DNA from 3 places in the Vibrio ishigakensis genome. Region 2 is predicted to be linked to each of the others. Evidence: predicted binding sites of a transcription regulator. Region 2 holds the regulator's gene; each other region holds the start of a gene.

Region 1 (7,345 bases), on a different replicon from region 2:
TATAAAGTACAAACTTCAAACCTAAGCTCATAAAAAAGGAGCTCGCAATGAGCTCCTTCAATATTCAGTATTTTCTCGTTCTATGTACCGTTAGGCTCTAGCGATAGCAAGTTCGCCTGCTTCAGCCTTGCTTGGCAATAGCACCTGTAAGGTACCAGAGTCGAGCTTGGTGATTTCGATAGGAGCTTGATTCCAGGTCGCTTGATACTCATAGCGCTCATCAAGGTTGACCAATACGATACTCTGTTTGGCATTGGCACTTACGCGAATGGTCGCATCCAGTTTGGTGTAGTCTGCATCCCACTCTTGTTTCTCTACCCAAGTATCGAAGCCAGTGGTGAGCTTACCCAGCACATGGTAGGAGTTAAACCAGTTTACTACTGGAGAAGTAAGGCCACTGAACTGATGCCAACCCGCACCACGCTCAGACTGAACGATGAAGTGCTCGAAACAGAAGTAAGAGGTTTCCACTTCTTTCTTCCAAAGATCCAGTGCAGTGCGGCCGATACGATGGGCGAGCTCAACATCACCTAGATCAAGGGCGGTCTTCCAGAAGAACCACTGATGTGGCATCCACACCGCGCCGTTACAGTAGCCATCTGGCTTGTAATAAGGGGCTTGGCGATCGACTAGGGTAATACCAATAGGTGTCCAGAAGTGCTCACTCGATTTTAGGCGAGACAGGAATAGCTGCTGCTGTTCTTCATCACACACACCGGCAATAACAGGCATAACGCCGTCCATACCCATGTTGTAGTTGATGCCATCGTCTGTGTGCAGGTGACCCGTTGGTTTTCCTTCTTCGTTGTGCAGCACATAGCTAAAGTACTGAGATTTAGGATCCCAAGCGTGCTCTTGTAGCGCTTGACTAAACAGTTCAATGTCTTGGTCATAAGCGGCCACATCGGCATCCAGTTCAAGGGTTTTAGCAATGTCTTTTAGGATGCGCGCCGCACGTATGGTGTAAGCCGAGTTGCACGAGCACGCAACGGTCTCTCTTAAGTCCGTACTCTCATCATGAATGACTCTATGCTGGGCTGGATAGTCATCCCAGCCGCCGGTATCCCATGGGAAAATGTCCCAAGTACGTAGGATATTTGATTGAAGGTTGTTGGTGGCTGAGCCTTCGCCATGACCTGCCAGATAAGCGTAGAACTGTTTAACGCTGCCATACACCTCTTTTAAGAACTCCAGATCACCCGTCTTATTCCAGATCTCTTGCAGAAGGTAGATCTGGATAGGAATAGGGCTACCATGGCTGATATAAGCGGAGTGGGTATCCCCCTCAGGGGTCAGATAGGTGCGCAACGTCTCTTTCGCGCGCTCCACGTCATAATCCATCAGTGCCATACCGATGAAGCCAGAGTCCCAAGTGTATAGGCAATCCCACCATTTACCTGGGGTGTTGTGCTTGATGTATTGGCGACGAGTATAAACCGGATAGACCACATTCAGGATCTCGGTGGCCGCCATTCTTTCTTGACTGAACTCATAGGTCTCACCGCTAGGCATGGTGTTCATGCGTACGCGAGTTTCACGTGCACTATGGTAGACAGTCTCTAGCTGTTCATCATTAGATTGGATAAAGCGATTGATATCGGCCAATACCTTTTCACGGTTCCCCGAAGATACCTGCGAGTAGATTACTTTTGAGGTATGGCTATCCACGTTGATAGGACGCATAAAGGCATTAAGGAAATGACCCTGTTGATCGCCTTGGATAATAGACTGATAGGTATTTGGCACAAACAGGCGTAATGAGCGATCAAGCTCGCTGCTGAAGATCTGACGTAGCCAGCAGCTGTCATGCTTCCAGGTAATACCGTAGAAGTTATCTGAATCTTCATATTTTAGGATAACGCCATAGTCCCCTATGTACTCTATCTCTGGAGTGTAATTCTTGGCCTCTTGTGGGAAGCTTACTTGGGCTACTTGTTCCTTTTCAACAACAACAATTGAGTCGAATACTACCTCTTGTTCGGTAGCTGAGGTTAGGGTGAACTCGAGATTTGAGCTCAGTGCTCCTAGTGGCAGTTCTGCCAGTGCAAACTCATCGTCCGTTGCGGTAAGCTCCACAGTGCCTGAAAGATCTCCAGAGAGATCAAATGAGGCCGCCGCTTGGCTTGAATAGCGAATCAGTGCCACGGCATTGCTGAATGATTTGTCATTGGCATCAACCTGATAGCTGACCCAATCACCTTTTTCTGCGCCAAATCCGGTGCCGATACCGCTGCCGCCCACTAGGTTGTGTCCACGAAACTCAGCGCGCTTTAAGCCATCCTCTGTGTTGTGGTCTGTGCGACGCATGGTGGCAAATTTCAGCTCTTGGTAATCAACCGCATCCAGATAGATAGCGTCAGTTGGCAGGTATGGCTCAACAAGCTGCATCTCGATATCGTGATCACCCATGCTGGTTGGCATCAGAGGATAGTTAAGGTTTGCCGCTAGATGCAGGTTAAGGTTTTGAGTCACGTCTGTGTTGTTTCTATAGTCACAGCGAATCAGGCGACAATCTTCACCCGCCGCAGACACTGAAACATCGCAGTAAACCTGATCTTTCCATTCAATCTCATAACGGTATGAATAGTATTCGTGATTTGGTGACGCTTCCCAAGCATGGAATGCAGAGGCCCATTTTTCGTTAGGCACTATCATTTGACGGCGGAAGTGACCTGGCATGACGGTGACATCGAAGCGTAGGCCTCGATCATTATTTGCTACGTGAGCAACACCGGCATAGTTCTTTGAGTATGGGCCCCAGTCTGGCAGGCTCAAATCTTGATTCTTTTTGATAAATGGCATTGTACAACTCCAAGATTGCCAAATTGGTTGACACTAATAAGGCCAACATTAATAAATCGATTTTCTTGTGAAATGATATTCATCAAGATGCAAAAGAGTGTAAAGGGCGTGACTTCACACTCTGGTTGATTAGGTTTGGTTAAATTCGTTCTACCTGACGTGGGTCTACTGGTTGGCCGCTTCGAGAAGACTCAATAGCAGCAAAACAGAGTCGTAGACCTTCTAAACAGGACTCCGGGGTCCCCTGTGGGCGGCGCTTATGGTCGATAGCTGACATGAGATCGCCCATGGTGCCTTTGAAGGCGGCAGGGAACCAATCCGGGGTGACAGAGATATTGGCTTGTCCTTTATGATTTACGACCTTGATAGGTCGGTCGCTTGCACCAAGAGAGCCCCCCTCAAGAGAAGCGACTCCTTGGGTACCACACACATGGTAAGAGCCTGAATCCTCGTGGTGTGAAGAGGCGCGCATGTTGATGCTGACTTGGGCGTCGCCAAAGTCGATGTTGACCGAAACCAGAGTAGGTACATGAATGACTTGCTGTGGAGTAGTGGTTGCTTTGGCGTATACCGAACGGGCTTGCTTGCCAGCAAACAAGGTGGCCACAAGATCAAACCAATGGATGGCAAAGTCATAGCAGATAAGGTGCTCGACCTCGGCCAATGGATGTCCCTTCATTATCAGGTCATGAGGCCAGTAGACATTAAAATCCGCCGAAACTATCTCTCCAATATGTCCCTTGTCGACCACCTCGCGCAGCGCATAAAAGTGGGGGGCAAAGCGGCCGTTTTGGTTGACCGCTAGGGTATTGGAGCCTTGTTTTGCCAGTTCACACAACTCAAGACCGTCGGAGATTGCCTCGACGAATGGCTTTTGGCTCATGACATTCTTACCCGCTTTCAAGGCCGCTTTTACCACGCTCGGGCGAATGTCTACATGCAGCGCCAGATCGACGATATCAACGCTTGGATCGCTCAAAACATCGCTGTAATTGGCAGTAATATAGGCATCAGGAAAGAGCTCTTTTTGGAACGACTCAGCGCGCTCAAGCTTAATATCGCAAAGGGCAACGACCTTCCAACCGCACTCTTTATAGGCGCTGGCTTGGACTCGACCTATGGCGCCGCAACCGATCAGGGCAACCTTGTGCTGACTTTTAGGTTGTGGGTAGAGAGGTATCTCGATGTCGAACTGTTTGATGTCCGTTTGGGCAATAGAATTATATGGCATTTGGCCTCCTACTTAAGACGAACCGGTTGGCGTGTCTCGGCACTCTGTTTGGCCGCATCCACAAACTTCTGACCCAGAAGGGAGTAATGGGCACCGCACGGGCCCTCGACTTTGCCTCCATCATCGATAACGCGATTTAGGTATTCGAAGATGTCTCGCTGCTCACCGAAGTCGTGAACCGCCAGCTCACGTACCTCTGGGTGAGCACTGGTTTGCACCTGCACATGGGTAGCGTAGTCGCGACTCATGATGGTGCCTTGGGTGCCTACCACAACAAAGCCACAGAAGGGCTGCGGCTGAGTGACCCAAGGGTCGGTAAATGTGCCCCAACGGGTTTGGAATGAGGAGAGGCCTGCTGGATAGCGTGCAATGACGATGCTTTGCTCATCCACTTCATATCCGGCTGGAATATGGGAAACTGCGGTCACTTCTTCAGGCATCTCACCATCGCGGAACCAGGTACCTATGGTGACTCCGTAGCCAAGATAGTCGAGCAATGAACCGCCCCCGGCTGCCTTGCTATACCACCAGGTTTCATTTGGGTCAGGCGTTTCGGTCACCTCTTTTTTACCGTGCAGATGGTAAAGAGGGCCTCGGTTTCCATCATAGTAGTGCACCTCGGTGACCTCTCCAATCTCGCCAGCATCAATCATGGCTTTGGTGGTGCGATGGGTGTCATACCAAGCCAAGGGCCAGTTCACGCAGAGATGCACCTTATGTTGATTGGCTACACGAATGGCCTCCTCTGCATCGGCGGTACTGGTCGAAAATGGTTTTTCTAAAAGAATATGGATGCCACGCTCGGCAAGTCGCTGGGTCCACAGAGTATGGTCATCGGTCACCGAGCAGACGATGCCTAGGTCAGGCTGAGTCTCCTCAAGCATCTGTTGCCAGTCGGTGTACATGAGTTTGTGAGGGATCTCTAGATCATCACAAACCGGGATCATTCGTTCGTTAGTTGGGTCGTAAACGCCAACTACTTGGTAGTCTTTTGATTTCTGGGCAATCTCTAGCAGGTCGCCGATGTGCATTTGATCGAAGCAAATGCCAACCACTTTTTTTACTGTCATGTCGCTATTCTCAATATGTCTTTACAAATATATTATGCAAGGATACTAGCAACATTGTTCTTGATTAAATGTGATAGAAATCAAAATCGAATTCACATCATCCAAATAATGCATTTAATGCTGGACTGAGGTCAGTCGAAAAATGACGAAGTCCCCTTATATAAAAGGGTTTGGATGAATTTTCATGTTTTGTTTGGAGATTCAGACTTCTGTTAATCCCTGAGATACCAATCACAGTTCGTTGAAGTTCAGTTAAAAGCGCGCGTGATATTTGATTAGAATCAATACCTGTCTCATCTTTACTCTTATTGTTGTAAATACAAAAATTAAGCGCTCTTTGATTAATTGATATATGACGAGGGTGAACTGTCACTACGCTCAGTGCATAGGTGATGGTGCAGACTGACTAGTATGGGGATTGAAATGAAATATAGACTCGGAATAGACATGGGCGGCACGGAAATCAAAATGTCGATTCTTGATGAGCAAGAACATGCGGTTCTACAAAAGAAGTTCTTAACTAATGATGATCCAAACGACCCAATGAGTTGGGCCGACTCTTTGATGCGCGCAACCGATGAGATGTTGGAGGATTTCGATGGCGAACTGCTGAGTGTAGGGGTAAGTGTGCCTGGGCTAAACGATAAAGCGTGTGAAAAGATTTTATCTATGCCTGGTCGTCTTAAGGGCATTGACACCTTTGATTGGACACAACTTACATCAAGAACGTCTAACGTCCGAGTTATTAATGATGGCAAGGCGGCGCTGCTGGGTGAGCTGCACTCTCAGAACTTCAACCATGTCTCCGATGTGGTGATGCTAACCCTAGGTACGGGCGTCGGCGGTGCCATTATGATTGACGGTAAGCTCTATCAGGGGGCTCGAGGCGTAGCGGGTCACATAGGCCATATCTGTCTTGACTGGCAGCAGGAGAAAGGCATTACCGGAATTCCCGGCAGTTTTGAGGACAGCATTGGTAACTCAACCATAGCCAAACGCACTAACGGTCGCTATACCTCAACCTATGATCTCGTTCAGGATGTTAAGAAGTACGATGAATTTGCCATCAGTGTTTGGCTGGAATCAGTCAGGAAGTTGGCCATCGCCATCTCTTCCATCAACAACATACTGGACCCTGAGATGTTTATCCTCGGCGGAGGCATACTTAATGCTGGTGATGAGTTGTTTAATCCGTTGTATGCCTATCTTAAAGAGTATCAGTGGGCACCCACCAACGAGGATATTAAGCTAGTCCCTGCGGTGAATGGCACATGGGCGGGCTCTATCGGCGCTGCGCTCTTAGGAAAGTCATACAGCTAACTCGAACCATCACTGTTTGTTATTGCAATGCGCTCAGGCCAGATAGGTCTGGGCGCATTTTTGCTTTTCTGCGCCCCTTTGGTTTCTGTTTTTGGGTGTGATTCACCACTTTCTACGAGTATCAAGCCCGTGGGCCCTTGGGCTCACGGCTATGAGTCCCTTGAAAGAGAGGCGGCAAGTCATGCTTAGAAATTTCAGCGGTGTCATATTATTGGGATGAATTTGATTTGGTTAATCTTGTTAATTTCACACATTCAAACTTATGCACTCACATGATCAGCGCAAATATGTACTATCTGTAAGTACAAGTTCTGAATAAATTGCCAGCCTTGTGATGGCTTAAAAGAATGCAACGATAACGGGTGCGTGAGAGTAGTATGACAGCAGCAATGATAGAAAAGGCTTGGTGGAAAGAAGCCACGGCTTATCAGATTTACCCAAGGAGCTTTAAAGACAGCAATGGCGATGGTATCGGCGATTTGAATGGCGTGACCTCGAAGCTGGATTATCTAAAGGATCTTGGGATCGACCTTATCTGGATCTGTCCTATCTTTGCTTCTCCTAATGATGATAACGGCTATGACATCAGTGATTACCAAGACATCATGGCCGATTTCGGCACCATGCAAGACTTCGACCGTCTTCTTGCAGAAGCGCACAAGCGTGGCATCAAGTTGATCTTGGATCTGGTGCCAAACCACACCAGTGATGAGCATGCGTGGTTTAAAGAGTCTCGCTCTTCTCGCGATAATCCAAAGCGTGATTGGTACATCTGGAAAGATGAAAGCGAAATCAATAACTGGGAGAGTATCTTCAAGGGCTCTATCTGGGAATATGACGAGCTGACCGACCAATATTATCTGCACTTTTTTTCTAAGAAGCAGCCCGACCTCAACTGGGAGAATCCTGAGGTTCGTGATGC
Region 2 (7,345 bases):
TATCGACTTCGCTGGTGGTATTGCGGTGAGCTGTTTAGGCCATTGTCACCCAGTGATGGTGAATGCGCTAACAGAGCAAGCGAGCAAGTTGTGGCATTTAAGTAATGTGATGACAAATGAGCCGGCATTGCGTCTGGCTAAGAAGCTGATCGAGCTTAGCTTCGCCGACAAGGTTTTCTTTTCTAATTCGGGTGCGGAAGCAAACGAGGCAGCACTTAAACTGGCACGTCGTTATGCGGTAGACAAGTTTGGTCCAGAAAAATCCAAGATCATCGCCTTTAACCAAGGCTTCCATGGCCGCACCTTCTTTACTGTAACCGTTGGTGGTCAATCTGCATATTCAGATGGCTTTGGTCCTAAGCCGGGTGATGTAGAGCATATCCCATACAACGATATCGAAGCCTTCAAAGCGGCTATTTCAGACGAAACCTGTGCAGTAATGATGGAGCCACTACAAGGTGAGGGCGGTATCGTACCTCCAACTCCTGAGTTTGTGCAGACTGTGCGTGAGCTGTGTGACAAACATAATGCGCTGCTTATTTTCGATGAAGTACAAACCGGTAACGGCCGTACAGGTCATTTCTATGCATACCAAGGTCTGGGTGTGACTCCAGATATTCTAAGTACCGCTAAGTCACTAGGTGGCGGTTTCCCTATCGGTGCCATCCTAACTACCGATGAGATCGGTGCACACCTTAAAGTGGGTACCCATGGTTCTACTTATGGTGGTAACCCATTGGCTTGTGCGGTAGCTGAAGCCGTGGTTGATCACGTATCTGCAGCAGATGTGCTTGACGGCGTGAAAGAACGCGAGCAGCTTTTCCGAGCCGAGCTTGAGCGCATCAACGCTCAATACCCAATCTTTAAAGAGGTTCGTGGTAAAGGTCTGCTGATCGGTGCTGAGCTCGTAGACGAGTGGAAAGGCCGTGCACGTGACGTATTGGTAGCAGCAGGTGATGAGGGCTTAATGGTCCTAGTTGCTGGTGCTAATGTGGTTCGTTTCACCCCATCACTGGTTATCACCCCACAAGATATCAAGGAAGGATTTGCTCGCCTCGAAGCCGCAGTGGCGAAATTATATAACGCTTAAGTTTTCTATCAGGAGGATAGTGCGATGTTGGTAGTACGCCCAATAACCAAGGAAGATTATAACGCTCTCTATATGTGTGCAGAGGAGTCGGGGCATGGATTTACATCCTTGCCGGTGAACGAAACCCTGCTGAACAATCGAATCGATCATTCAATAAATAGCTTTGCTAAGCCCGATGTCACCGAACCCGGAGATGAGGGGTACTTGATGGTTGGGTTCGATAGTGAAACCGGTGAGGTAGCCGGCACTACAGGTATAGAGGCCGCGGTTGGTTGGGACGTACCATTTTATTCTTACCACATCAGCAAGGTGGTTCATTCATCCCAGGCTTTGGGGGTTAACAACGTAGTTCGTCTGTTGACTTTCGGCAATAATTACACCGGATGTTCTGAGATCTGTACCCTGTTTCTACGCCCGAGCTTTCGAGGCGGCCTCAACGGCAGATTGATGTCTAAGTGTCGCTTCTTAATGCTGGCAGAGCACCCACATAGATTCTCACAGACCATCTTTGCTGAGATGCGCGGTGTGTCTGATGCTGAGGGCAAGTCTCCATTCTGGGAATGGCTACAGGACCACTTTTTCTCTATAGATTTTACCCATGCAGATTATCTAACAGGTACAGGCAACAAGGGCTTTATTGCTGATTTGATGCCTAAGCTGCCTATCTATATCAACCTATTGAGCGAAGAAGCCCAAGCTGTGATTGGCAAGGTGCATGACAACACCAAACCTGCTTTGCGTCTTTTGCAAAAAGAAGGCTTTATCTGCCGTGATTATGTCGACATCTTCGATGCAGGTCCAACGGTTGAATGTGACCTAAACAATATCGATACCGTAAGGCAATCCTTCAGAGCTAAGGTCTCTATCGCTGAACACAGCAGCACACAGCACTATCTGATCTGTAATACCTCTTTTGAAAACTTCAGAGCGGTGGCTCAGCCGGCAGCCTTCGACAATGAATCCCAGACGGTGATCTTGTCTAGAGAGGTGGCAGAGGCTCTAGAGGTCGCCAGCGGTGATTGGGTGCGCATGACCGCACAATAGGTTCAATAAAACAAACAAGGAACGATTGGAATGACAACGCATTTTATTGCAGGGGAGTGGATCTCTGGCCAAGGCGCCGATATCCAGTCTCAGTCTCCGTATAACAGCCAAACTATCTGGCAAGGACACAGCGCAACTGAAGGTCAAGTAGAGCTAGCGGTAATGGCCGCACGCACTGGCTTTCTTAGTTGGAAAAAGAAGAGCTTTGCAGAGCGCGAACAGATAGTATTGCGCTTTGCAGATCTAGTAAAAGAAAACGCTGAGCTGATCGCTGAGACCATTTCTAAAGAGACGGGTAAACCTATCTGGGAAACTCGCACAGAAGCCGCTGCAATGGCGGGCAAGATAGGTCTATCCATCAAGTCTTATCACGAAAGAACCGGTACTAAACACAAGCAGGTAGGTGCCAACGATGTGACCTTACAACATCGCCCGCTGGGTGTGCTAGCTGTGTTTGGCCCATATAACTTTCCAGTACACCTTCCAAATGGACACATAGTTCCTGCACTTCTTGCTGGCAACACTGTGGTGTTTAAGCCATCTGATCTGACTCCGCTTTGTGGTGAGCTTGCAGTCAAACTATGGCAAGAAGCAGGCCTTCCATCGGGTGTGGTCAACCTAGTGCAAGGTGGTAAAGAAACGGGTATCGCACTAGCGAGTTCAAATAAGATCGATGGCCTATTGTTTACCGGTAGCGCTAATACCGGTCATATCCTGCATCGTCAGTTTGCGGGTCAGCCAGAGAAGATGTTGGCGCTAGAGATGGGGGGCAACAACCCGCTTATCGTCTCTGAAGAATATGGCGACTTAGATGCAGCTGTGTACACCATTATCCAGTCGGCGTTTATCAGTGCCGGTCAGCGTTGTACCTGTGCGCGTCGTCTTTACGTGCCGCAGGGTGAGGCCGGTGATGCTTTGGTCGCTCGTCTAGTAGAGGTGACTAAGCAGCTTAAGATGGACCAGCCGTTTGCAGACGACCAACCTTTCATGGGCACGCTCATCTCCCGCACTGCAGCGCAGCAGATCGTTGCTGCGGCAGAAGAGTTGGTAGGTAAGGGCGCAGAGTACCTTCTCAAAGGTGAGCTTGGTGAGAGTGCTTTCTTGTCTCCGACTATCCTTGAAGCTTCTGCTATCGATACCCTACCGGATGAAGAGTACTTCGGTCCACTGCTGCAGGTTGTGCGCTATTCTGGCTTTGAGAAGGCGATTGAGCTGGCTAACGACACTCAATATGGTTTATCGGCTGGGCTAATCTCGACGCGCGATGCTGAGTGGGAACAGTTCTCTGATGAGATCCGTGCCGGAATCGTGAACCGCAATCGCCCGATTACCGGAGCTAGCGGTGATGCACCATTTGGCGGCCCGGGTGCTTCTGGCAACCTAAGACCGAGCGCGTTTTACGCGGCGGATTATTGCGCGTATCCAATGGCATCTATCCACGGTGCTGAGCCATTATTGCCTGAGTCTCTATCACCGGGCATCACCATGTAATTTCAAGGAGGGAATATGGGAGCTGAACAACTGTTCGAGCAACTTTGGGGTGATTTTTGCGAGCGTCTGTGCCCGTCATCACACACGATTCATGAGTTGCTAAAGCAAGACCAAGCTTTGATTAACGACCACATCGCGTTGCGCACCTTTGGTGTCGACCCTGTGTCATTGCCGACTCTAGCCAAGCCTTTTATTGAGCTTGGTTACGAGAAAGGTGGCGACTATGTGTTCGAGAGTAAAAAGCTGATTGCAGAGCATTATCAGCACCCTGACCCTAAAATGCCAAAGGTGTTTATCAGCCAGCTTCAACTGCACCTGTGCTCGAATGAGTTGCGTAATGTTGTGCTTAAGCTGGTAGACCAAATCGATGCAGACAAGCTATCTGGCTCCGATTTCTTACATCAAGGTCGCTTGTGGGACCTTAGCTATGGTGAATATCAGATCCTAGCCAGCGAGAGTGAGTATGCAGCTTGGGTTGCGGCGCATGGCTATGGAGCGAATCATTTTACGGTAAGCGTGAATCAGTTGGCTGAGTATGAGGAAGTGGCTGAGGTGAACGGCTTTTTGAAGCAAAAAGGCTTTGCCATTAACAGCTCGGGTGGAGAAGTAAAAGGCTCTCCTAAGGTGTTATTAGAGCAGTCATCGACTATGGCGGACAAAGTGGACGTAGCATTCTCTGATGCTGTGCACTCTATCCCTGGTGGGTTCTACGAGTTTGCCAAGCGTTATCAAGATAACCAAGGCGAGCTCTACCATGGCTTTGTGGCCGCCTCGGCAGACAAGATATTCGAGAGCACCAACAATTAGGCATAAAAAAACCGCTACTAAGTAGCGGTTTTTTTGAATCTGAATTCGGCTTAGCGAGTACCATATACCACGATAGTCTTACCGTGAGCTGAGATAAGGTTCTGCTCTTCTAGCATCTTCAAGATACGACCTACTGTCTCACGAGAACAACCAACGATTTGGCCGATTTCTTGACGAGTGATCTTGATTTGCATGCCATCTGGGTGCGTCATAGCGTCAGGTTGTTTTGCAAGATTCAGTAGAGTCTGTGCGATACGACCAGTAACGTCTAGGAACGCCAAGTCACCAACTTTTTGGCTAGTTACTTGTAGGCGTTTCGCCATTTGTGAAGACAGACGCATTAGGATGTCTGGGTTCACTTGGATTAGCTGACGGAACTTCTTGAATGAGATCTCTGCAACTTCACAAGGTGATTTTGCACGAACCCAAGCTGTACGCTCTTGGTCTTCTTCAAAAAGACCTAGCTCACCGATGAAGTCGCCTTGGTTAAGGTAAGAAAGAATCATTTCTTTACCTTCTTCGTCCTTAATTAGAACGGCAACAGAGCCTTTGACGATGTAATACAAAGTTTCCGCTTTTTCACCAGCGTGGATCAGCGTACTTTTAGAAGGGTATTTGTGGATATGACAGTGGGACAAAAACCATTCTAATGTTGGATCCGTTTGAGGTTTACCTAAAACCATATTCTTATCTTCCTCTCTTTAGCGAGCATATTTGTATTGTTGCCTATGAGTGTTCAAGGCTTGTAGTTGCTGCTACTACTTTTATTTTGTACTACGAATAGTATCCTTTTTTTTGCCACATTTCTTGATTTTGATCGGTCAGAATTGCCGAAAATGTAAACAAAATTGTGGCTTTTATCACAGTCTCGGACAAGAGTGTGTGCTGTGTATCGTTTAGCCTATCTTTCCGGTTTCTAAAAGCTGTTGCAGGATAGGTCTGATAATCAGCTCCATCGCAAAGCTCATCTTGCCTCCCGGCACAACTAAGGTGTTGTGGCGAGACATAAAAGAGCCATCAATCATAGCCAGCAGATATGGGAAATCGACATTTTTAAATCCGCGCATTCGAATCACCACAAAACTCTCATCTAGGCTTGGGATACCTTTCGCATTTAGCGGGTTTGAGGTGTCTACGGTCGGAACGCGTTGAAAGTTGATATGTGTACGTGAAAATTGCGGGGTGATGTAATTCAGATAGTCGTCCATTGAGCGAACGATAGAGTCGGTAACCGCCTCTCGAGAATGACCACGATCGCGAGTATCACGAACGAATTTTTGTATCCACTCCAAGTTTACGATAGGCACCATGCCGATCAGAAGGTCCACATGCTTGGCCACATGACAGTTGTGGTCCACTACCGCGCCATGCAGGCCCTCATAGAAAAGCAGGTCGCTGTTCTCAGGCAGTTCTTGCCACGGAGTAAAGGTACCCGGCATCTGATTATAGGGAACTGCTTCATCGAAGGTGTGCAGATAACGGCGTACCTTACCTTCGCCTTTCTCACCGTACTCTTTAAAAAATTCTTCTAGGGCTGGGAAGTCGTTAGCCTCAGGGCCAAAGTAGCTGATGTGTTTACCTTGCTCTTTGGCTTTGCGAATAGCGACATCCATCTCGGGGCGAGTAAAGCGATGAAAGCTATCGCCTTCTACCCACGCAGCCTGAACCTTCATCATGTTGAACATCTTGCGAAAGGTTTCTGAGGTGGTGGTAGTGCCTGCTCCAGAAGAACCGGTTACCGCTATGATGGGATGCTTGGCTGACATGACGTTCCTTGTCGAATGTGAGTTTATAGTAGTTGTGAGTTTTGGCTTACTTTGATGTCTATTGTCTCATGCAATTCTGAATAGACGATGACAGCTTGTCCGTTTTTTAGCTGCATAAGCACCTGATCGACTTTGTCTTGTAGGCTTGCCTCGACACTTCCATAGTCTGTGCCTTCACGAAGCACGAATTCTTTGACTAGGTTTTCTAGGGTCTCAGGGCTAATTTCTTGCCAGGGTACGATCATGATTTACATCTTGGTAATAAATTGAAGATACAAATTTATCATAAAAAGCGGGAACCACCATCTCCAACCAGAATTTTGGTGACGAAGGAGTGCCCTGAATAAAGCCAACATGCCCGCCTTTTGGCATTAGGTGGTAGGTGATGTTGTCTGCCAGCTTGAAATTTGGGATGACCTCATCGGTCATAAAGGGGTCATCCTTGGCGTGGATCAGATTTATTGGAATAGAGGTCTGATTTAATTTAGGAAGGCCCGAACATTTTTGATAGTAGTCACGCGCATTCAAGAAACCATGCAAGGGAGCCGTAATCGCATCATCAAACTGATGAAGGAAGCGCATATTCTGTATGGTCTCTCTATCGATCCCAAGTTTGTCTTCCAACAGGTGAAGTTTTTGTAGGGCCGACTGCTTTAGCGAGCCCAATAGGTAACTGTTATAAAGCTTTGAAAAGCCACGCTCGATACGTTTGGAGCAGGCGGCTAAATCCAGTGGTGCCGAGATGATGGTCGCTTCATTCAGTAGAGGTTGGTCGGCGTACTTGGCTAAGTAGTTCACCAGCATGTTACCGCCAAGGGAGATGCCTACTGCTACTTTGGGATTGTATGGGAAGCGTTGGTGCAGGTGCTCTAAGAAAAGGCGCGCGTCTTCGGTTTCTCCCGAGTGGTAGGCTCTGGCCTGCTTGTTTGGTTTACCGCTACAACCGCGAAAGTGCATCATCACCGATAGCCAACCTCTTTGCGCAAAGGCTTGCATCAGACCATTAGCGTAAGGGCTGTTGAAACTTCCTTCTAGTCCATGAAAAAGCACAAAAATAGGTTTGCGATAGGCTTGAAGTTGATTCCAGTCTTCGCTCCAGGCGAGATCTAAAAAGTCACTGTCTGGGGTTTGGATGCACTCCCACATG
Region 3 (7,345 bases), 900 kb from region 2:
CTACCAATTGTGCTTGCGCGGTAGCTACATTGGCCGTACCAGCACCGATGTCTTGACCGGCCAATTCTAACTGCGTTTCCGCTGTCTCGACCGCAAGTAGGTAATCAGATGGGTCGATAGAAAACAGCTTATCACCACGCTCGATGCCCTGATCCTGAGTAACGTTGACTTCGACTAGTTTACCTGCAACTTGAGGCACGATTGGGATGACATAGGCTTGCACTCTAGCTTGGTCTGTCCAAGGAGTGTGTCTATCAGCAAACAGGTACCAAACAAAGATGATAGCAACCACGATAAAGACGTTGCGAGTTAAGGTCTTAACTGGGTCTTTGGCTGGTGGAGTCGGGGTTTCAGGAGCCGCTTCTTGAGTTTCTTCGGCTGGAACTTGTTTTTCTTCGCTCATAGTATGATTAATTCCGTTTAAACAACTTATGTGACCTAAATAGTATCAAACTGATCTCTATTAAAATCAACACTTTAAAACTCGTATTCTATGCCTATGGTGAACAGAATGTCGGTCGCTTCAGGCTTGATGCCATTCTCGTCGGCAACAGGCTCTAGTGTGTTGTCTATGACGGCAGTGATTTCGAGGTCAAAGTCATCGATAAGCTCTATCTCAAAACCAGTCTCGGTGCGCTGTATATAAAGCCCCGATTCTTCATTGACCAGTTTGGCATCATAGACCAGGAAGTACTCGATATCTGAAGTGAGGTCTACCTCAAAGTCGAAACCAAACGCGAGCACCGGAGAGTATACGACCTCATCTTCACCCGGCTCTACCGTTTCAAAGTGAGTGGCCTGAACGCTAGGACCTGCGTAAACCTCAAGATCCATCCCCTTGATGTCTATGACCTCATAACCCGCAGCAACACCTAGCGAGGTTTGGTAGCGAATATTCCTAAAGGTATCAACGACCAAGTCATAGCTAGGCAAGGTTAAGAAGAGTTTTTTGGAGTAGTAGTAATCGTATTTGGCGGTAAACCTGTGGTTGTCTTCAGTTGTTACCACAGTGTCTGTGGTTTTATCTCTTACCTTTTCAAACACACCGCGATAGGTGGAAATGAATCGACCAGTTGATCTTAGATAGCGAACCTCAGCATCAAAGTAATAATCAAAGCTTTCGGTATTACCAGATTTGAAGTTAAGACCAGCACTGATTTCCCCGGCCCAGAGGCTTTCGCCACTTTTTTCAGATGGTGTAATAGATAGGAGCTCTTCTCTCGGAAACGTCTGGTCGGGATTCTCCATTGTATAGACGCTATCTTCGGTAATGATGATATGACCTTCTATAATGCTTCCGTCGAGAAATCGAAGCTGCATTATGTCTTTGGTTCTAAGCTCCTTGATGTCCTTCATCTTTATTTTATGTATGCCCACCTCATCGCTATCGAACTCCACCTTGTCGTCATACATGGCGATGATGTCCCCTCCAAGAAGTTCGCCTTTTTTAACCAGCAGCCAGTCAAACTTTTCGGGCACAGCGGGTATCTCCACCGACCAAGGAGGCGCAGTAAGCTCTTCCTCTTCGGCGAAAGAGGGGGAAGTGACCATTAATAGTGTTAGCGACGTAAGAATGAGGTGATACGTTTTCCGGCTCATAGGGCATCAAATCCATTTGCTCAGATAAACCCTAGCCCATATTGGTAAAAAGTGGCGAAATTTCCGTAACTTATCCCACTTTTTTGTGTTTAGAGTGTTTATGAATGAGATATAAAACAAAATCCTTGAAATAACCTAGAAATTTCAGAAATTTAGTCGACACTTAAATTGTATTAGCAAAGATTTTGGAAAGGAGTCCCATATGCAATCATTGAAAGTCAAAGATTACATGTCTCATCAAGCGGTGACCTTCACCTCTGATATGTCCCTTTCAGCGGCCTTGGAAAAATTTCTTAAAGCGAAGAACCCAGGAGGTCCGGTGATCGATGAGAGTGAAAAGGTAGTGGGTTTCTTGTCCGAGCAAGACCTCTTGGAAAAACTTATCAAGGTAAGTTATCACTGCCAGGACACGCACATCGTTAGCGACGTGATGTATGAAGAGGTACTGAGCGTGCACCCAGACATGTCCATCATCGAACTTGCTGAGATGATGAAGGTCGGTAAGCCGAAGGTTTACCCGGTCGTGGATGAAGAGAAACTAGTGGGCATTATCTCACGCAGTGATGTATTGCGTGCGCTAGGTGAGTCCATTAACGCCTGCTTCCAACATCCGGTATAAAAAAACGCCAATAGTTAAACGCCACTGCATTCGCGGTGGCGTTTTTTGTGATGGCAACCGTTTAACTATGAAATCAACAACTTGGAATCCCTACAACTTGTGAGTTAGCTCACTTTGCTTTGTGGGGAAACTCACTAAGGTAAAGCCTTACTTAACGAACATAAGCGAGTCATCTATGAGCGCTCAACAAAATGTATTTCATCTAGGTGTAAATCAAAACGACCTGCAAGGGGCAACACTGGCTATCATTCCTGGCGATCCGGAGCGCGTAAAACGCATTGCCGATTGTATGGATAATCCAACGTTTCTTGCTAGTCATCGCGAATATACGCTCTATTTGGCAGAGCTAGATGGCAACAAGGTAGTGGTGTGTTCGACAGGTATCGGTGGTCCATCGACCTCTATTGCTGTAGAGGAGTTGGCGCAGCTAGGTGTCAATACCTTCCTACGTGTCGGTACTACCGGCGCTATTCAGCCACATGTGAATGTGGGTGACATGATAGTGACTACAGCATCTGTACGCCTCGACGGTGCTAGCCTGCACTTTGCTCCAATGGAGTTTCCTGCTGTTTCGGATTTCAACATTGCCCTTGCGATGAAAGAGGCCGCAGTAGAACAAAACGCGACTGTACATACCGGCGTTACTGCATCCAGTGACACCTTTTATCCAGGCCAAGAGCGCTACGACACCTTTACTGGACGCGTTGTGCGTCGCTTTAAAGATTCGATGCAAGAGTGGCAAGAGATGGGCGTTCTGAATTTTGAGATGGAGTCTGCAACCCTGTTGACCATGTGTGCAAGCTCAGGTCTGCGAGCAGGCTGTGTTGCTGGGGTTATTATTAATCGTACCCAACAAGAAATCCCAGATTCGGCTAAGATGAAGGAGATTGAAGCGCTTTCGATTAAAACAGTAGTGGAAGCGGCGCGTAAGGTTCTAGCCTAATTACTAAAACAGATATATAAAAACCGGAGCACTGCGCTCCGGTTTTTTGTTTATCAATAAGGGAAGTCTTCGGTGCCGCCTGCAGCTAAGAACCACTTTTTCAGGTGGGCATGAAGGTCAAGTAGTTCATCCGGACCAATAAGTGCAAGGCCTAAGTCTGCAGCACGAGTGATATCGTTGTGACGCAGCGGTCTGAAGCTTACAAGCATAGCGCGTGCTTGGAGACCACCTAGTAGATCGCGAAGGGTATCTAGCTTATACAGAGTATCATCGCCGTCATCGCGCATACCCTTGGTTTTACACTCGATGATATGCAGCTTGTTATTCGCAACCGTAGCAACGTCGAGCTCATTGCGGATCTCTTTCTCACCTATTTTACGACTAACTTGAACGTTCAATGAGCAGTCTTGCAGTGTCGATAACTCGGCTTGGATCTGCTTAACATGAGCATGAACCAGTGCTTCAAGCCATTCGCCGTTAGAGAAACGACGCGCTTTTTCAGAATGGAAGGTGAGTACGCCGTTAGCGTAGTCTGCAAGGTTCGCTTGAACCAAGTCTTCTAGCAGGATATTCAGCTCACGATAACCTTGCTGTTTGGTGGAGAGCTCCACATCCAGTTTCTGCTCTTTACGACAGGTTGTAGCAAGAAAGTTTAGGGTGGCAAGACCAGGGCCAAGCTCTAGGGCGTGACTTGCCCACTTTTCACATACGCCAAGAAGCACATCGTCGATATGGATCATGTCTTCTTCGGTAGGGAATTCGGCTTCAGCACCAAAGATGGTGAGATAGTCATTGATGGTGATATGGTCTTGAACCTGAGCGTCAATCTGACCATCAGGGTAAAGCCAGCTCAATCTATCTGTATTAGGTTCCACGACAAAGATTGGCCAATCAAAGCTACGCACAACCTCATAGACAGAAAGGAGTCTATGTCTTAGGCCGCAACTGGCGTTGAATTTGATGGTGTCGCCTTCTTCTTTCAAACGCTTAGCCAACTCCATCACACAAGATTTAATCTTGGCAGTGTTTGAAACATTCGGGATCTCGAAGAACTCACTCTTGATATCGCGCTTTGCCAGAACGACTTCTAGCTTTTCAAACATAGGGCGCTGATTTGCAACCCCGATAAAGATCATATGGCGACTGACCGCGCGGTCATCTAACAGGGGAGTGACCAAGCGAATCGGATCTTGGTCAATAATACCAATCTGAACTGGCATGCTTTATACCTCTTATTATTGAGGCGCACATTAGTTTGTAAACTGAGAAAAATTAAGTACCTAGCCGTACTTACAAATGGGAATTAACGTGCGCTGGTTACTGAAAGATTGGGGTTTTTGCATAAAATTGCAAGTAGCGGGCGTGGCATTAAATCTTATTGTTCATTTTTGGTTGTTTGAGAATCGCTAGATTGTTGATGCAATTGCTTTTTTAGACACCTTGGTGCACTCTTGTTAAACCATTGAATTGAGCTGAGACCTATCATGGCTGAAGAAACAATTTTTAGTAAAATCATACGTCAAGAGATCCAAACTGAACTGGTTTATCAAGACGATCTCGTGACAGCATTCCAAGATATCAACCCGAGAGCTCCCTCTCATATTCTGATTGTTCCTAACCACGTTATTCCTACCGTAAATGACGTTACCGAAGACGATGAACGCGCGCTAGGACGCATGTTTACCGTGGCAGCCAAGATTGCTAAAGAAGAAGGCATTGCAGAAGACGGTTATCGCTTGATCGTGAACTGTAATTCTTATGGTGGCCAAGAGGTATACCATATTCATATGCACCTAGTGGGTGGCAAGCCTTTAGGACCTATGCTGGTTGGCTAATGAAACAAGGTAAAAAGCTGTATCGTACCGCGTCAGTTGTATTTTGTAGTGCGATTCTTACCGCCTGTGCCTCTCTCTCTGCGGGTAACCTTTTTAGTCATTATTCTGCGCAGAATCGTTCCGTTTATCAGGCTGTCAGCAGCGGTGATTATCTCAAGGCTCAAGAGCAACTGCCCGAGAGCCGTGCAGGTGACATCCTAGATAATATGGAAAGGGGGCGCATCGACTTCTTGGCTGCATCGTACCCTGAGAGTAAGTCAGCATTTGAGGCGAGTGATAGAGCGGTTCGCCAATGGCAAGATCAAGCGGTTATTTCCATCTCGGATACTGCCACTAGCGTCGGGGCTTTGGCGGTCAATGACAACTTGACCAATTACGAGCCTGCCGATTATGAGTTGGGCTTTTTGCACCTCTACTTGGGCCTTAACTATATTGAGCAAAACAGCTTGGAAGGGGCGCTGGTTGAGATGCGTCGCGCTAATCAGGTGCAAGAGCGTGCTCGAAAACAGCGTGAGTCTGATCTAAAGCGCGCCGAAGCGGATATGAAAAAGAGTGGTCTTAGCCCGAATCTTGGCAGTGTCCTGTCACGCTATCCTGATGCGGGTGATAAGTTAAAGGCGGTGCAGAACGGCTACCTGCTCTACTTGTCAGCACTCCTTTATGAATCTCAAGGCGACCCAAACAGTGCCTATGTGGATTATCGAAGAGCACTGGCCGTTGCACCAGATAATAAGCAGGTTATCGATGGTGCGCTTCGCGTTGCCACAGAACTGGGCATGAGGCAGGATCTTGAGCTCTTAACCAAGCAGTACGGCGCTTATCAACCTCTTCCTAAAGGAGAGGGCAGGGTTATCATCCTAGATGAGCGTGGTGCGGTTAAGCAGATGAACGATTGGCGTCTGACCCTACCGGTGTACGACAGTCGAGGGGACGTGGGTTTCTACTCGGTGGCGTTGCCTTACTACGATAACAGCGGTGTTCAAAAATTTGGTGCCCTGCAGCTGAACGGTAAAGGCATACGCGGTGATGAGCTGGTGGACGTCAATCTGATGGCCAGCAATCAGCTCTCTGAGCAGATGCCGAAGATACTGCTGAGACAGGTGTTACGCACGGTAACAAAAGATCAATTGCGCAAAGAGGCGGCGCGCGGTGATGATGTCACGAACGTATTGTTCAATGTTTTCAACACCCTAACTGAGCAACCCGATACGCGCAGTTGGCAATCTCTTCCTGCTTCAGTCTATAGCTCGGGTGCTACACTGAGTGCAGGGGAACATGAACTGTTTGTTGCGGGTCTAAGTTATAAGTTCCCAGTTCGAGAAGGGCAGACAACTCTGGTTTGGCTTTCGAGACAGGGCGGTAATGTGACTATCTGGCACAAACTCTTGGGGGCAATCTAATGAAAAAATGGGCGTTAGTGCTACTAACTCTGTTTACTGTGGCAGGCTGTGCGACTAATACCGCTGGCCTTCGTGTCGACGGTAAGTCTCAAAAGGTACTGTTTGGTGACAATGTACTGGGCAGCCGTTTGATCGTTGACGATATTGCAACGGTCGAGAAAGACGACGGCCGTAAGCGTGGCATAGTAACGGTTAGCAGTAATTACAAAGCGGATCTTCGCATTCAATACCGCTTCTATTGGTATGACGACAATGGCTTAGAGGTAAACACTAAGCCATCCGCTTGGCGACAAGATGTGGTGCGTGGTTTCGAAACTCGCACACTATCAGAAGTTTCAATAAATCCGGAAGGGACTCAGTTTAGAGTTCAAATTCGAGAAGCAGACAATTAAGGAAATATGATGAAAAAAAGTGTCATTGCACTCTTGGGTCTAGCTGTCATTCTTGGTGGCTGTTCAAACAAGGTTAACTATGGTGATGCGCAAGCAACTGAAACCACTACCGTTGACTTTGGTTCGACCGATCTACAAAAGATTGCTGCTGAAATGGTAGATAGCATGCTGAACTCAGGTTCTGTTGCGGCTATCACTAAAGACCAGCGTCCGATCGTGTTCGTTGAGCGCATTAAGAACAAGACCAGCGAGCATATCGATACTGAATCTATCACTGACTCTGTGTCTACCAAGATGCTGAATTCTGGTAAGTTCCGCTTCGTTGATATGGACCGTGTTGAGTCTGTTCGTAAGCAGCTTAACTTCCAAAACAACGATGAGCTTGTGGATCAATCAAGCGCTATCCAGTTTGGTAAGATGGTAGGTGCTCAGTACATGTTGTACGGGAACCTATCGAGCATTGTTAAGGAAGCGGGTAACGATAAAGACGTTTACTACAAGATGACAATGCGCCTCATGGACCTTGAGACTGGTTTGATTGAGTGGGCTGACGAAAC

What was found. Region 2 encodes CRP, which controls carbon source genes, mostly activating them, when cyclic AMP is high. Its sites were predicted from a motif close to TGTGANNNNNNTCACA; they were not measured.
Positions count from the first base shown of each region.
Region 1: Pcarn_RS17095 (ROK family protein) is a predicted target of CRP. The motif match lies at 5,324-5,339, and genes of this name have one in related genera.
Region 3: udp (uridine phosphorylase) is a predicted target of CRP. The motif match lies at 2,317-2,332, and genes of this name have one in related genera.

Region 1 is NZ_AP024882.1:717,165-724,509, forward strand. Features, by position in the region: gene Pcarn_RS17080 (MGH1-like glycoside hydrolase domain-containing protein) at 91-2,802, opposite strand; gene Pcarn_RS17085 (Gfo/Idh/MocA family protein) at 2,942-4,033, opposite strand; gene Pcarn_RS17090 (Gfo/Idh/MocA family protein) at 4,042-5,103, opposite strand; gene Pcarn_RS17095 (ROK family protein) at 5,527-6,423, shown strand; gene Pcarn_RS17100 (glycoside hydrolase family 13 protein) at 6,801-7,345, shown strand, end outside.
Region 2 is NZ_AP024881.1:208,785-216,129, forward strand. Features, by position in the region: gene Pcarn_RS00970 (aspartate aminotransferase family protein) at 1-1,090, shown strand, start outside; gene astA (arginine N-succinyltransferase) at 1,115-2,134, shown strand; gene astD (succinylglutamate-semialdehyde dehydrogenase) at 2,165-3,625, shown strand; gene Pcarn_RS00985 (DUF1338 domain-containing protein) at 3,641-4,432, shown strand; gene crp (cAMP-activated global transcriptional regulator CRP) at 4,483-5,115, opposite strand; gene Pcarn_RS00995 (phosphoribulokinase) at 5,329-6,198, opposite strand; gene Pcarn_RS01000 (YheU family protein) at 6,222-6,443, opposite strand; gene Pcarn_RS01005 (hydrolase) at 6,418-7,345, opposite strand, start outside.
Region 3 is NZ_AP024881.1:1,104,199-1,111,543, forward strand. Features, by position in the region: gene Pcarn_RS04945 (HlyD family secretion protein) at 1-403, opposite strand, end outside; gene Pcarn_RS04950 (DUF481 domain-containing protein) at 478-1,599, opposite strand; gene Pcarn_RS04955 (CBS domain-containing protein) at 1,802-2,218, shown strand; gene udp (uridine phosphorylase) at 2,394-3,161, shown strand; gene Pcarn_RS04965 (DUF1887 family protein) at 3,215-4,381, opposite strand; gene hinT (purine nucleoside phosphoramidase) at 4,646-4,996, shown strand; gene Pcarn_RS04975 (COG3014 family protein) at 4,996-6,396, shown strand; gene Pcarn_RS04980 (YcfL family protein) at 6,396-6,788, shown strand; gene lpoB (penicillin-binding protein activator LpoB) at 6,798-7,345, shown strand, end outside.